One region of the Nocardia sp. NPDC051570 genome, then DNA from elsewhere that is predicted to be linked to it. Evidence: riboswitches for the same ligand, from Rfam matches in the RefSeq annotation. Region 1 holds a riboswitch; each other region holds the start of a gene.

The links. Region 1 has a riboswitch for cobalamin ahead of metE (5-methyltetrahydropteroyltriglutamate--homocysteine S-methyltransferase). Riboswitches for the same ligand answer to the same signal wherever they lie in the genome.
Region 2: another riboswitch for cobalamin. It lies ahead of cobN (cobaltochelatase subunit CobN); the one in region 1 lies ahead of metE (5-methyltetrahydropteroyltriglutamate--homocysteine S-methyltransferase).
Region 3: another riboswitch for cobalamin. It lies ahead of ACIA76_RS04200 (CbtB-domain containing protein); the one in region 1 lies ahead of metE (5-methyltetrahydropteroyltriglutamate--homocysteine S-methyltransferase).

The regions. Positions count from the first base shown of each region.
Region 1 covers NZ_JBITDI010000007.1:20,908-24,174, reverse strand. The annotation lists gene metE (5-methyltetrahydropteroyltriglutamate--homocysteine S-methyltransferase) at 1-1,673, opposite strand, end outside; cobalamin riboswitch at 1,809-2,043, opposite strand; gene ACIA76_RS18810 (pyruvate carboxylase) at 2,244-3,267, shown strand, end outside.
Region 2 covers NZ_JBITDI010000001.1:119,855-123,121, forward strand. The annotation lists gene cobN (cobaltochelatase subunit CobN) at 1-1,309, opposite strand, end outside; cobalamin riboswitch at 1,343-1,466, opposite strand; gene ACIA76_RS00530 (hypothetical protein) at 1,758-1,997, shown strand; gene ACIA76_RS00535 (hypothetical protein) at 1,999-2,322, shown strand; gene cobG (precorrin-3B synthase) at 2,354-3,267, shown strand, end outside.
Region 3 covers NZ_JBITDI010000002.1:142,627-145,893, reverse strand. The annotation lists gene ACIA76_RS04210 (transglycosylase family protein) at 192-524, shown strand; gene ACIA76_RS04205 (hypothetical protein) at 712-909, opposite strand; cobalamin riboswitch at 960-1,100, shown strand; gene ACIA76_RS04200 (CbtB-domain containing protein) at 1,137-1,352, shown strand; gene ACIA76_RS04195 (CbtA family protein) at 1,376-2,230, shown strand; gene ACIA76_RS04190 (histidine phosphatase family protein) at 2,227-2,808, shown strand; gene ACIA76_RS04185 (amidase) at 2,874-3,267, shown strand, end outside.

The sequences.
Region 1 (3,267 bases):
GTCAGCATGCCCTTGACCGGCTTCTCGGTCAGCGACTGCGCGTAGGCGATCCACTCCACCGTCATCGGCGCGTTCCGCACCACGTCACCGAACAGGATCGGCGGCCGCACGCAGCGGGTGCCGTAGGACTGCACCCAGCCGTTGTGCGTGGCGGCGAAGCCGTCCAGCTGCTCGGCGAAGTACTGCACCATGTCGTTGCGCTCGGGCTCGCCGTGCACGAGCACGTCGATGCCCAGCCGCTCCTGCAGGGCGATGACCTCGTCGATCTCGGCGCGCATCCGCCGCTTGTACTCGGCGGCATCGATCTCGCCGGAGCGCAACGCCGCTCGCGCCTTGCGGATCGCCGAGGTCTGCGGATACGAGCCGATCGTGGTGGTCGGCAGCGCGGGCAGCTTCAGCCGATCGCGTTGCAGCACACGGCGTTCCTCGGCGGGCGCGCGCCGGTCCGCGTCGGGGCCGAGGGTGCTCAGGCGCGTCCGCACGGTCTCGTTGTGCAGCCGGGCGTCCTCGCGGCGAGCCGCCAGGGCCGCACGGGCGGTGGACAATTCGTCCGCCACGGCCTCGGTGCCGTCGCGCAGCGCGGTGGCCAGAGTGCGAACCTCGGCCACCTTCTCCTCGCCGAACGCCAGCCACGACCGCAGCGCCGGGTCAAGATCCGGCTCCGCGGTGAGCGAATACGGCACGTGCAGAAGGGAACTCGACGTCGACACCGCCAGCTTCCCGGCGCTGCCCAGCAGCGTGCCCAGGATGGCCAGGGAGCCGTCGAGATCGTTGCGCCACACATTGCGGCCGTTCACGACGCCCGCGACGACCAGCTTGTTCGCCAGTGCGGGCACGGCCGCGACGTCGGCGACACCGGTGCCGCGGGTGAAATCGAGTGCCACGCCCTCGATCTCGGTCGCCGCGAGCTCCGCCAACGCGGGCCCCGGGCGGCCGAAGTAGGTCGCGACCAGGATCGCGGGCCGCTCCGGCGTCTGCGCCAGCGTGGTGTAAGTGCTACGAACCAGGGCGATTTCGTCGTCGGTGAGATCGGTGACCAGCACCGGCTCGTCCAGCTGCACCCATTCGGCGCCCGCGGCGGCCAACTGCCGCAACAGCTCCTGATAGAGCGGGATCAGCTCGTCGAGCTTGCTCAGCGGCACGGTGCCGTCGAGGCCCTTGGCCAGCTTCAGGAAGGTCAGCGGGCCGACCACGACCGGGCGGGCGGGCACGCCGAGCGCCAGCGCCTCGCGCAGCTCCGCGAGCGGCTTGTCCGGATGCAGCGCGAAGGTCGTGCCGGGCCCGATCTCGGGGACGAGGTAGTGATAGTTGGTGTCGAACCACTTGGTCATCTCGAGCGGTTCGATGGACTCGGCCCCGCGCGCGGCGGCGAAGTACCGGTCCAGCGGGTCGGAGATCCCGGCGACCCGCGGAGGCAGCGCGCCGAACAGGACCGCGGTGTCGAGCACCTGGTCGTAATAGGAGAAGGTGCCGACCGGTACCGAATCCAGGCCCGCCGCCTGCAGGGCGGTCAGATGGTCGGTCCGCAGGGATTTCGCGACGCTCTCCAGTTCGGCGGCGCCGATGCGACCGGCCCAATAGCTCTCGATCGCGCGCTTGAGTTCGCGCCGCGGCCCGATACGCGGAATGCCGAGAACGGTTGCGGTGAAAGGTGTATGTGCTGTGACAGTCACGGTATGTCTCCAGTGCTGGAAGCCACGGGTCACCGCCACAAGCAGACGGAGCGCCCGAGTTTCGCCATACCCAACGACACGGTATGAACACTGGTGTCCGCCCGCCCGATCCACGAGGCGGTGGCCGCCGGATACGGCGTATCCGGCACAGTCGGCAGGTCTTCGGACTCGCAGGCTTCCCGTATGGACCCGGCCTACGCCACCCCATATGGGCCCGGCATGTACTTCGCCGGATTCCTACTGGCCGTCGCTTCCCGGAGGCTTCCAGTGCTGATGACGGCGGTCGTTCCTGCATACCGCTGCGGGACAGTCCCGGATTCTCACCGGGTTCCCTCTCGCCGGTCCAGGGACCGGCTCGACGCTGCGTATCCGACGCTCGGGGCTCCAACTCGTCGGCGCAACGAACCAGCTGCACTGTTGAGCATAAGCGACGCGGGACGCGGGGATATTCCGGAGGCGATCGGCGCAGCGGTAACACAACTTCGCAGATCGCGGGATCGGTTTGTGAGGATGGTTGCGAAGCCCGGATCACGGGTTCGGCGCCGCTCACCGGGCAGGTACCTTAGGCGGATGTTCTCCAAAGTGCTGGTCGCCAACCGCGGTGAAATCGCCATCCGGGCCTTCCGCGCTGCCTACGAACTCGGCATCGGAACCGTCGCGGTGTTCCCCCACGAGGACCGCAATTCGGTGCATCGGCTCAAGGCCGACGAGTCCTACCAGATCGGTACGCCGGGTCATCCGGTGCGGGCGTATCTGTCCATCGAGGAGATCATCAAGGCCGCGAAGACCGCGGGCGCGGATGCCGTCTATCCGGGTTACGGCTTCCTGTCGGAGAATCCGGATCTGGCCGCCGCCTGCGCGCGCGAGGGCATCACCTTCATCGGGCCGTCCTCGGCTGTGCTCGAACTCACAGGCAACAAGGCCCGCGCCATCGCCGCCGCCAAGGCTGCCGGGCTGCCGGTGCTCGATTCCAGCGCGCCCTCCTCGGATGTGGACGAGTTGTCGGTCGCCGCGGAGTCGATGCAATTCCCGATCTTCGTCAAGGCCGTCGCCGGTGGTGGCGGGCGCGGTATGCGCCGGGTGGCCGAGCCGGGTCAGCTGCGCGATTCGATCGAGGCCGCGATGCGCGAGGCCGAATCGGCCTTCGGCGACGCGACGGTGTTCCTGGAGCAGGCGGTGATCAATCCCCGCCATATCGAGGTGCAGATCCTGGCCGATGAGCACGGCAATGTGATGCATCTGTTCGAGCGGGACTGCTCGCTGCAGCGGCGGCATCAGAAGGTGATCGAGCTGGCGCCCGCGCCGAATCTGGATCCCGCTCTGCGCGAACGGATCTGCGCCGACGCGGTGGCCTTCGCGCGGCAGATCGGATACAGCTGCGCGGGCACGGTCGAATTCCTGCTCGACGAGCGCGGTAACCACGTCTTCATCGAGATGAATCCGCGAATCCAGGTGGAGCATACGGTGACCGAGGAGATCACCGATGTCGACCTGGTGGCCGCGCAGCTGCGCATCGCGACGGGGGAGACCCTGGAAGATCTCGGCCTGAGCCAGGATTCGGTCGCCATCCGCGGCGCGGCCTTGCAGTGCCGGA
Region 2 (3,267 bases), on a different contig from region 1:
CGATGACCGCCTCCCGCAATTGTGCGGGCAGCGTCTCGAACCAGGCGGCGTAGCGGCGGGCGCCGATGCGAATCGGATTGCCCTCCAGCTGTTCGGCGGTGAGCCAGTCCGGATCCTGTCCGCCCGCGGCGATGAGCGCGTGGATCAGCGCGTCGCCGTCGCGCTCGGCCAGCCCGGGCACCTCGCCCGGCGCGCCGAGATCGTAACCGGCCGACTGCATCTCGGTGAGTAACCGGATCGCGCTGGCCGGGGTGTCCAGGCCGACCGCATTGCCGATGCGGGCGTGCTTGGTCGGATAGGCCGACCACACCAGCGCCACCCGCCGACGCTCGGCGGGAATGTGCCGCAGCCGGGCGTGGCGCACCGCGATGCCCGCCACCCGGGCGGCGCGCTCGGTATCGGGCACATAGGTCGACAGCCCGTCGGCGTCGAATTCCTTGAACGAGAACGGAACCGTGATGATGCGGCCATCGAATTCGGGCACCGCCACCTGGGTGGCCACATCGAGCGGGGACAGCCCGTCGTCGTTGTCCTCCCACTGGGCGCGGCCGCTGGTCAGGCAGAGCGCCTGCAGGATCGGGACGTCCAGATCGGCCAGCTCGCCGATATCCCAGGCGGCGTCGTCGCCACCGGCCGCGGCCGTCGCGGGGCGGCTGCCGCCCGCCGCGAGGACCGTCACGACCAATGCGTCGGCGGTGCGCAGGGCCTCGATCAGATCCGGTTCGGCCGTGCGCAGCGAGGCACAGTACAGCGGCAGCGGACGCGCCCCGGCATCCTCGATGGCCGTGCACAGCGCGTCGATGTAGGCGGTGTTCCCGGCCAGATGCTGGGCGCGGTAGTACAGCACGGCGATGGTCGGCGCCGCGGCGTCGAAACTCCGTGCGGTGCGCTCCAATTCACCCCAGCTCGGCAGCTGCACCGGCGGCTCGAAGCCGTGACCGGTGAGCAGCACGGTATCGGACAGGAAGTGGTGCAGCTGGCGCAGATTGCCCGGTCCGCCCGCGGCCAGGTAGTTGTGCGCGTCGGCGGCGACGCCGCCGGGCACGGTCGAGCATTCCATCAGCTCGGCGTCGGGCGCCATCTCGCCGCCGACCGCCACCATCGGAATTCCGCTGGCGCGCAACGCCTCCAGACCCTCTTCCCAGGCGCGGCGGCCGCCCAGAATACGCACCACCACGAGGTCGGCGCCGTCCAGCAGCGCGGGCAGATCCTCGACCAGCAGGCGGGCCGGATTGCCGAGCCGGAATTCGGCTCCGCTGGCACGCGCGGACAGCAGGTCGGTGTCGGAGGTGGACAGCAGTAGGATCACGGTTCGGCCTTCCCTCGGGTGACGCGCCCAGCACGGATGTCGCGCTCGCCGAGAGGGTCTGACTGTCACAGTGGCGCGACCGCACCGGAATTGCACCGGTTTCCTCGTTGTCGACGAGCCCCCGGATGCTACATCGCCCCGGGTGGGCCTCGGCCGTCGGCCGCGCGCCCGCATCGACCACAGTGCCCGCGGTGCGGTCCCGAGGCAACGATTGGTCTACCTCGCACCCCTTCCGACGATCCGCACTCCTTATGGCGGCGTGTCGGGAGGCGTGTCGAGTCGCGCGGGATGCGGGGCCGCCGCAGCCGTGACATTGCGCATCATCTGCGCATTTCCGATATCGGACCGACCGGTCGGAGCGTACGCTGTGCATATGCCGAACTCACCTGGGTGGGCCAGGCGAAATCGCTTCGCTGCCTGGTCGGGAATTGTCTGCATGATGGTTGCCGTGGCATTGCTAGCCATGGCGCTCGCGGCGGCTGCGGGACACCGCAGCGGATTGGCCATCGTCGCCGCCGGAGTGTGTGCGGCCGTGGCCATCACGGGCCTGCTGGTGTTCGAATCGACGGTGCATCGGGATCGGGTCGATCAGCACGAGACGCCGCATCTGTTGTCCGACAGCTATGTTCCGGAACCGCCGTGGAAGGGGCATGAGCACGAGGAGCGGCCGGAGAGGGGATGGTCCTGAGATGCCCGCGACCCCGAACTGGGTTCGGCGCAATCGTTTCGTCGCCTGGGTCAGCTACTTCTGCGTCCTGATCGGATTCGCGACGCTGGCCATGGCGCTCACCGCCGCCGCGACGGGCCACGCTCGCTGGGCCGTCCTGTGTGGCGGGCTCTGCGCGGCCGCGTTCATCATCGCCATCACGTTGTTCGGCACGACGGTCCACCGCGATCACGTCGACCGGCACGCTACGCCGAATCTGATCGCCGACCCGTGGCAACGCACCCCACCCTTCGCCGCCCGCCGCGGCACCCGCACCGAATCCGAGCGCTGGCGGCCCCACGGCTGACCGCCGCGGCGAGTCGTAGGCTTGGGTGGCCATGACTCGTTCCGAACCCGACTCCTGTCCCGGTGTCCTGCGCCTGCATCCGGCCGCGGACGGTCCCCTGGCGCGAATTCGTCTGCCGGGCGGTCTGCTTCGGCCCGCCCAGGTACAGGCCCTGGCCGAGGCCGCGCGGGAGCTGGGTGACGGCGCGATCGAGCTCACCTCCCGCGGCAATGTGCAGCTGCGCCGGATACACGATGCCGACGCGCTGGCCGAGCGGCTCGCCGCGGTGGATCTGCTGCCGAGCCCGGCCCACGAGCGGGTGCGCAATATCGTCGCCTCGCCGCTGTCGGGCCGGGTGGGCGGCCGGGTCGATGTGCGGGCGCTGGTGGCCGCCCTCGATGCGGATCTGCGGGCCGCGCCGCGGCTCGCGGAATTGCCGGGGCGGGTGCTGTTCACCCTCGACGACGGGCGCGGCGATGTGAGCGGGCTGGGCGGTGACCTCGGGGTGCACGCGACGGATTCCGACACCTTCGCACTGCTGCTGGGTGGGCGGGACAGTGGGATTCGGCTCGGCCGCGAGCAGGTCGTGGCGGTGCTCGTCGAGGCCGCGCACCACTTCCAGGATCTGCGCGGAGATCACTGGCGGCTGCAGGAGATTCCGCACGGTCCGGCCCGGATCGCCGCGGCGCTCGGACTCGCCGCCGTCGCCGAACCGGTGGAATCGGCCGCGCCTCAGGATGTTCCGATCGGCTGGTTCGTCCAGGCCGACGATCGAGTGGCGCTCGGCGCCGGGGTCCCCCTGGGCAGCCTGCCCGCCCGGACCGCGGAATTCCTTGCGGCCGTGGACCGTCCGCTGATCGTCACGCCGTGGCGCAGCCTGATCGTGCCCGACCTCGACGAGTGGACGGCCGAGCAGGTCGTGCGGGTGCTGGCGCCCATGGGCCTGATCTTCGACGCTGCCTCGCC
Region 3 (3,267 bases), on a different contig from region 1:
TTATCGCTACGTGATTGGCAGCGATTTTCTGGTTACCGTCATCTCCGGCTCGCAGAGGCGGGCCGCAACTCGGATCGGTGAACACCGGCAACCCTGTCCCACGATCCGAGTTCGAACCCGACATTCCTGGGGACGGGGACCCGGTGACGCATTGCCGCCGGGCCGGCTGGGCGCAGGGGAAGAAACCCACTATGTCTCGGAACCGGAAGTTCACCCGCGCATTCGGATTCACCGCTGTCGCCGCCGCTCTGGTCGCCGTTCCGTTCGGCCTGTCGGCCGCCGCCTCCGCGGAGAGCGGTCACAACTGGGATGCCGTCGCCGAATGCGAGTCCAGTGGCAACTGGGGCGCCAACACCGGCAACGGTTTCTACGGTGGCCTGCAGTTCACCCAGGGCACCTGGAGTGCCAACGGCGGTTCGGGCAACCCCGCCCACGCCGGCCGCTCCGAGCAGATCCGCGTCGCGGAGAACGTGCTCGCCACCCAGGGCCCCGGCGCGTGGCCCGTGTGCGGCTCCTACCTCTGAGGTTCGCGAAACCCGCGTACGACGGTCCGCCCTCGAATGTCGAGGGCGGACCGTTTCTTGTATCCGCGGTGTATTCAGTGTGAAACAGACCGCGCTCCCGAAGGATCGGAGCCATCCGATCGATGAAATCCTCCAGCCCGCCCGGAAGATACGTCGGCATGATGGTCAAACCCTCCGAATCATCCGCTTAGAACCAACAATGCAATTCATCGGCAACCTGTTCTGGCGTCCCGACGAAGATTCGATGTCCGCGCCCGCCATCGAGTGTGGCGATGAGCTGCCGCACCGTCGAATCCTCCTGCTCGACCAGTGTGAAACAGTGCTTCCCGCCCTCGATCTCGCGTGCGGTGGGCAGCGGCGCGTCGAGCACATCAGCGTTGCGCACTCTGTGCGGAGCCCGGGGCGGGCGGCACCGGTTGTGTGCGGTGCGCGGCGATTGACCTGGAAGTCGGCGGTTTCGTATGGTGAGTGGGCGATGAGTCGAGGAATCCGGTGTGAAGCCGGAGCGGTCGCGCCACTGTGAGCACCCCGCCGGGGTGCGAGCCAGACCCTCACATCGCCGGTACTGTCCGACGACGGGGACGCGTAATCCCCTGTAGTTAAGGAGTTTTCGTGGCTACGTCCTACGCTCCCCGATCCGGCGCGCCCGCCGTATCACTCTCGATTCCCAGCACCGCCCTGTGGTTGGTCGGTACCACGGTGCTGGCGCTGCTGGCCCTGTACTTCATCGGCGTCGATCAGGGCGCGGTGTCGATCTTCGGCAGCGATATGCACGTCCACGAGTTCGTGCACGACGGCCGGCATTTCCTCGGATTCCCCTGCCACTAGTCCGCGGGAATCGAGTTCACACAATGGAAAAGCGAATCATCGGCCTGGGCGTGCTGTTCGGCGGTCTGGGCGGGTTGCTGGCGTTCCTCTTCGCCCGCGTGCTGGCCGAGCCGGTCATGGGGCGCGCCATCGACTACGAGAGCGGCCGTGACGATGCGCAGATGGCGCTGGAGAAGGCCGCCGGGCACGGCATGGACCACACCCAGGACGTGGAGCTGTTCACCCGCACGGTGCAGTCCAACATCGGACTCGGATTCGGCGTGATCGTCTTCGGTCTGGCCATGGGCGCGCTGTTCGCGGTGGTGTACACCCTCGCACTCGGCCGGGTCGGCCGCCTCGCCCCGCGTCCACTGGCGCTGCTGGTCGCCGGGGGTATGTTCCTCGCGCTGTATGCCGTGCCGTTCCTGAAGTATCCGGCCAATCCGCCGTCGATCGGGCATCCGGAGTCCATCAAGGAGCGTACCGGCCTGTACCTGCTGATGATGCTGCTCTCCGTGGTGCTGCTGCTGGCGGCGATCTGGCTGGGCCGCAGACTCCAGGCACGCCTGGGCAATTGGTACGCGACACTGGTGTCCGCGGTGGCCTTCGTCGTCGTGATCGCCGTGGTGATCGCGCTGCTGCCGTCACTGGGACATCTGTCGGTCGACAAGGCCTACGGCGATTTCGCGACCGAGACGCCGCAGCCGCTGACCGATCCGTCGGGCCGGATCGTCTTCCCCGGGTTCCCGGCCGACGATCTGTTCTACTTCCGGCTGTATTCGGTGCTGGCGCAGGCGATCCTGTGGACCGTGATCGGCGTCGGCTTCGCCTCGCTGAGCACCCGGCTGTTCGGGCGCGACACCGTGCGCGGCGAGACCGCGACGGCACCGCTGGTATGAGCGAGGTCACCCGGCTCGCGCTGGTGACCCATGCGGTCACCGAGGCGGTCACCGCGGCCCGCTTCCCGGCCGATGAACCGCTCAGCGAGCCGGGTGCGCGGGCGGTGGCCCGCGCCGCCCGCCCGGTGCGGCTCGAGCGTGCCGAGCTCGTCGTGACCGCGCCCGAGCTGCGCACCCGCCAGACCGCCGAGGGGCTGGGTCTGGCCGCGACATCCGAACCGGCGCTGGGGGATTGGCGCTGCGGAGACTGGTCGGGGCGGTCCATGGACGCACTCGCGCCCGAGGATCTCATGGCCTGGCTGACCGATCCCGCTCATCGGCCGCCCGGCGGCGAATCGATCGTCGAACTGCTCGAGCGCGTCCGGACCTGGCTGGGGACCCTCACCGCATCGCCCCGGCGCATCGCCGCGGTCACCCATCCCGCGATCGTGCGCGCCGTGGTCCTGCTCGCGCTCGACGCGCCCCCGAAATCCTTGTGGCGCGTGGACATTCCGCCGCTGTCGGTCACCACTCTGCACGGCCGCCCCTCGGCCTGGACCCTGCGCACCACGGCCCACCCCCTGACCCCTGTCGGGTAGGCGTTTCCGTCCGGCGCGTCGCCGGTCGCCGTGGCAAGATCTGGGGACCGAGCGATTGGGGTGAGATGTTCGAAACCTCTTCGACGCCAACGACCCTCGCCTCGGCCGCGGCCGCGCTGCGCGACGGTGCGGTGAGCGCGACCGAGCTGGTGGAGCGGGCGCTGGCCGCGGCCGATACCTACGACGAAACCCTCGGGGTGTATCTGACCCGATTCGATCAGCGTGCCCGTGAACAGGCCGAGCGGGTGGACCGCAAGATCGCGGCAGGGCTGCCGTTGGCGCCTTTGGACGGAATTCCGTTGGGGGTCAAGGATATCTACGCGCATTCGGCCGGTCCGACCACCGCGCAGAGCCTGGTGCTGGATCCGGCGTGGGCCGTGTCGGCGGGCGACAGTGCGGTGGTGCGACGGCTCGAGGCCGCGGGCGGGATCGTGACCGGTAAGACCACGACCATGGAAT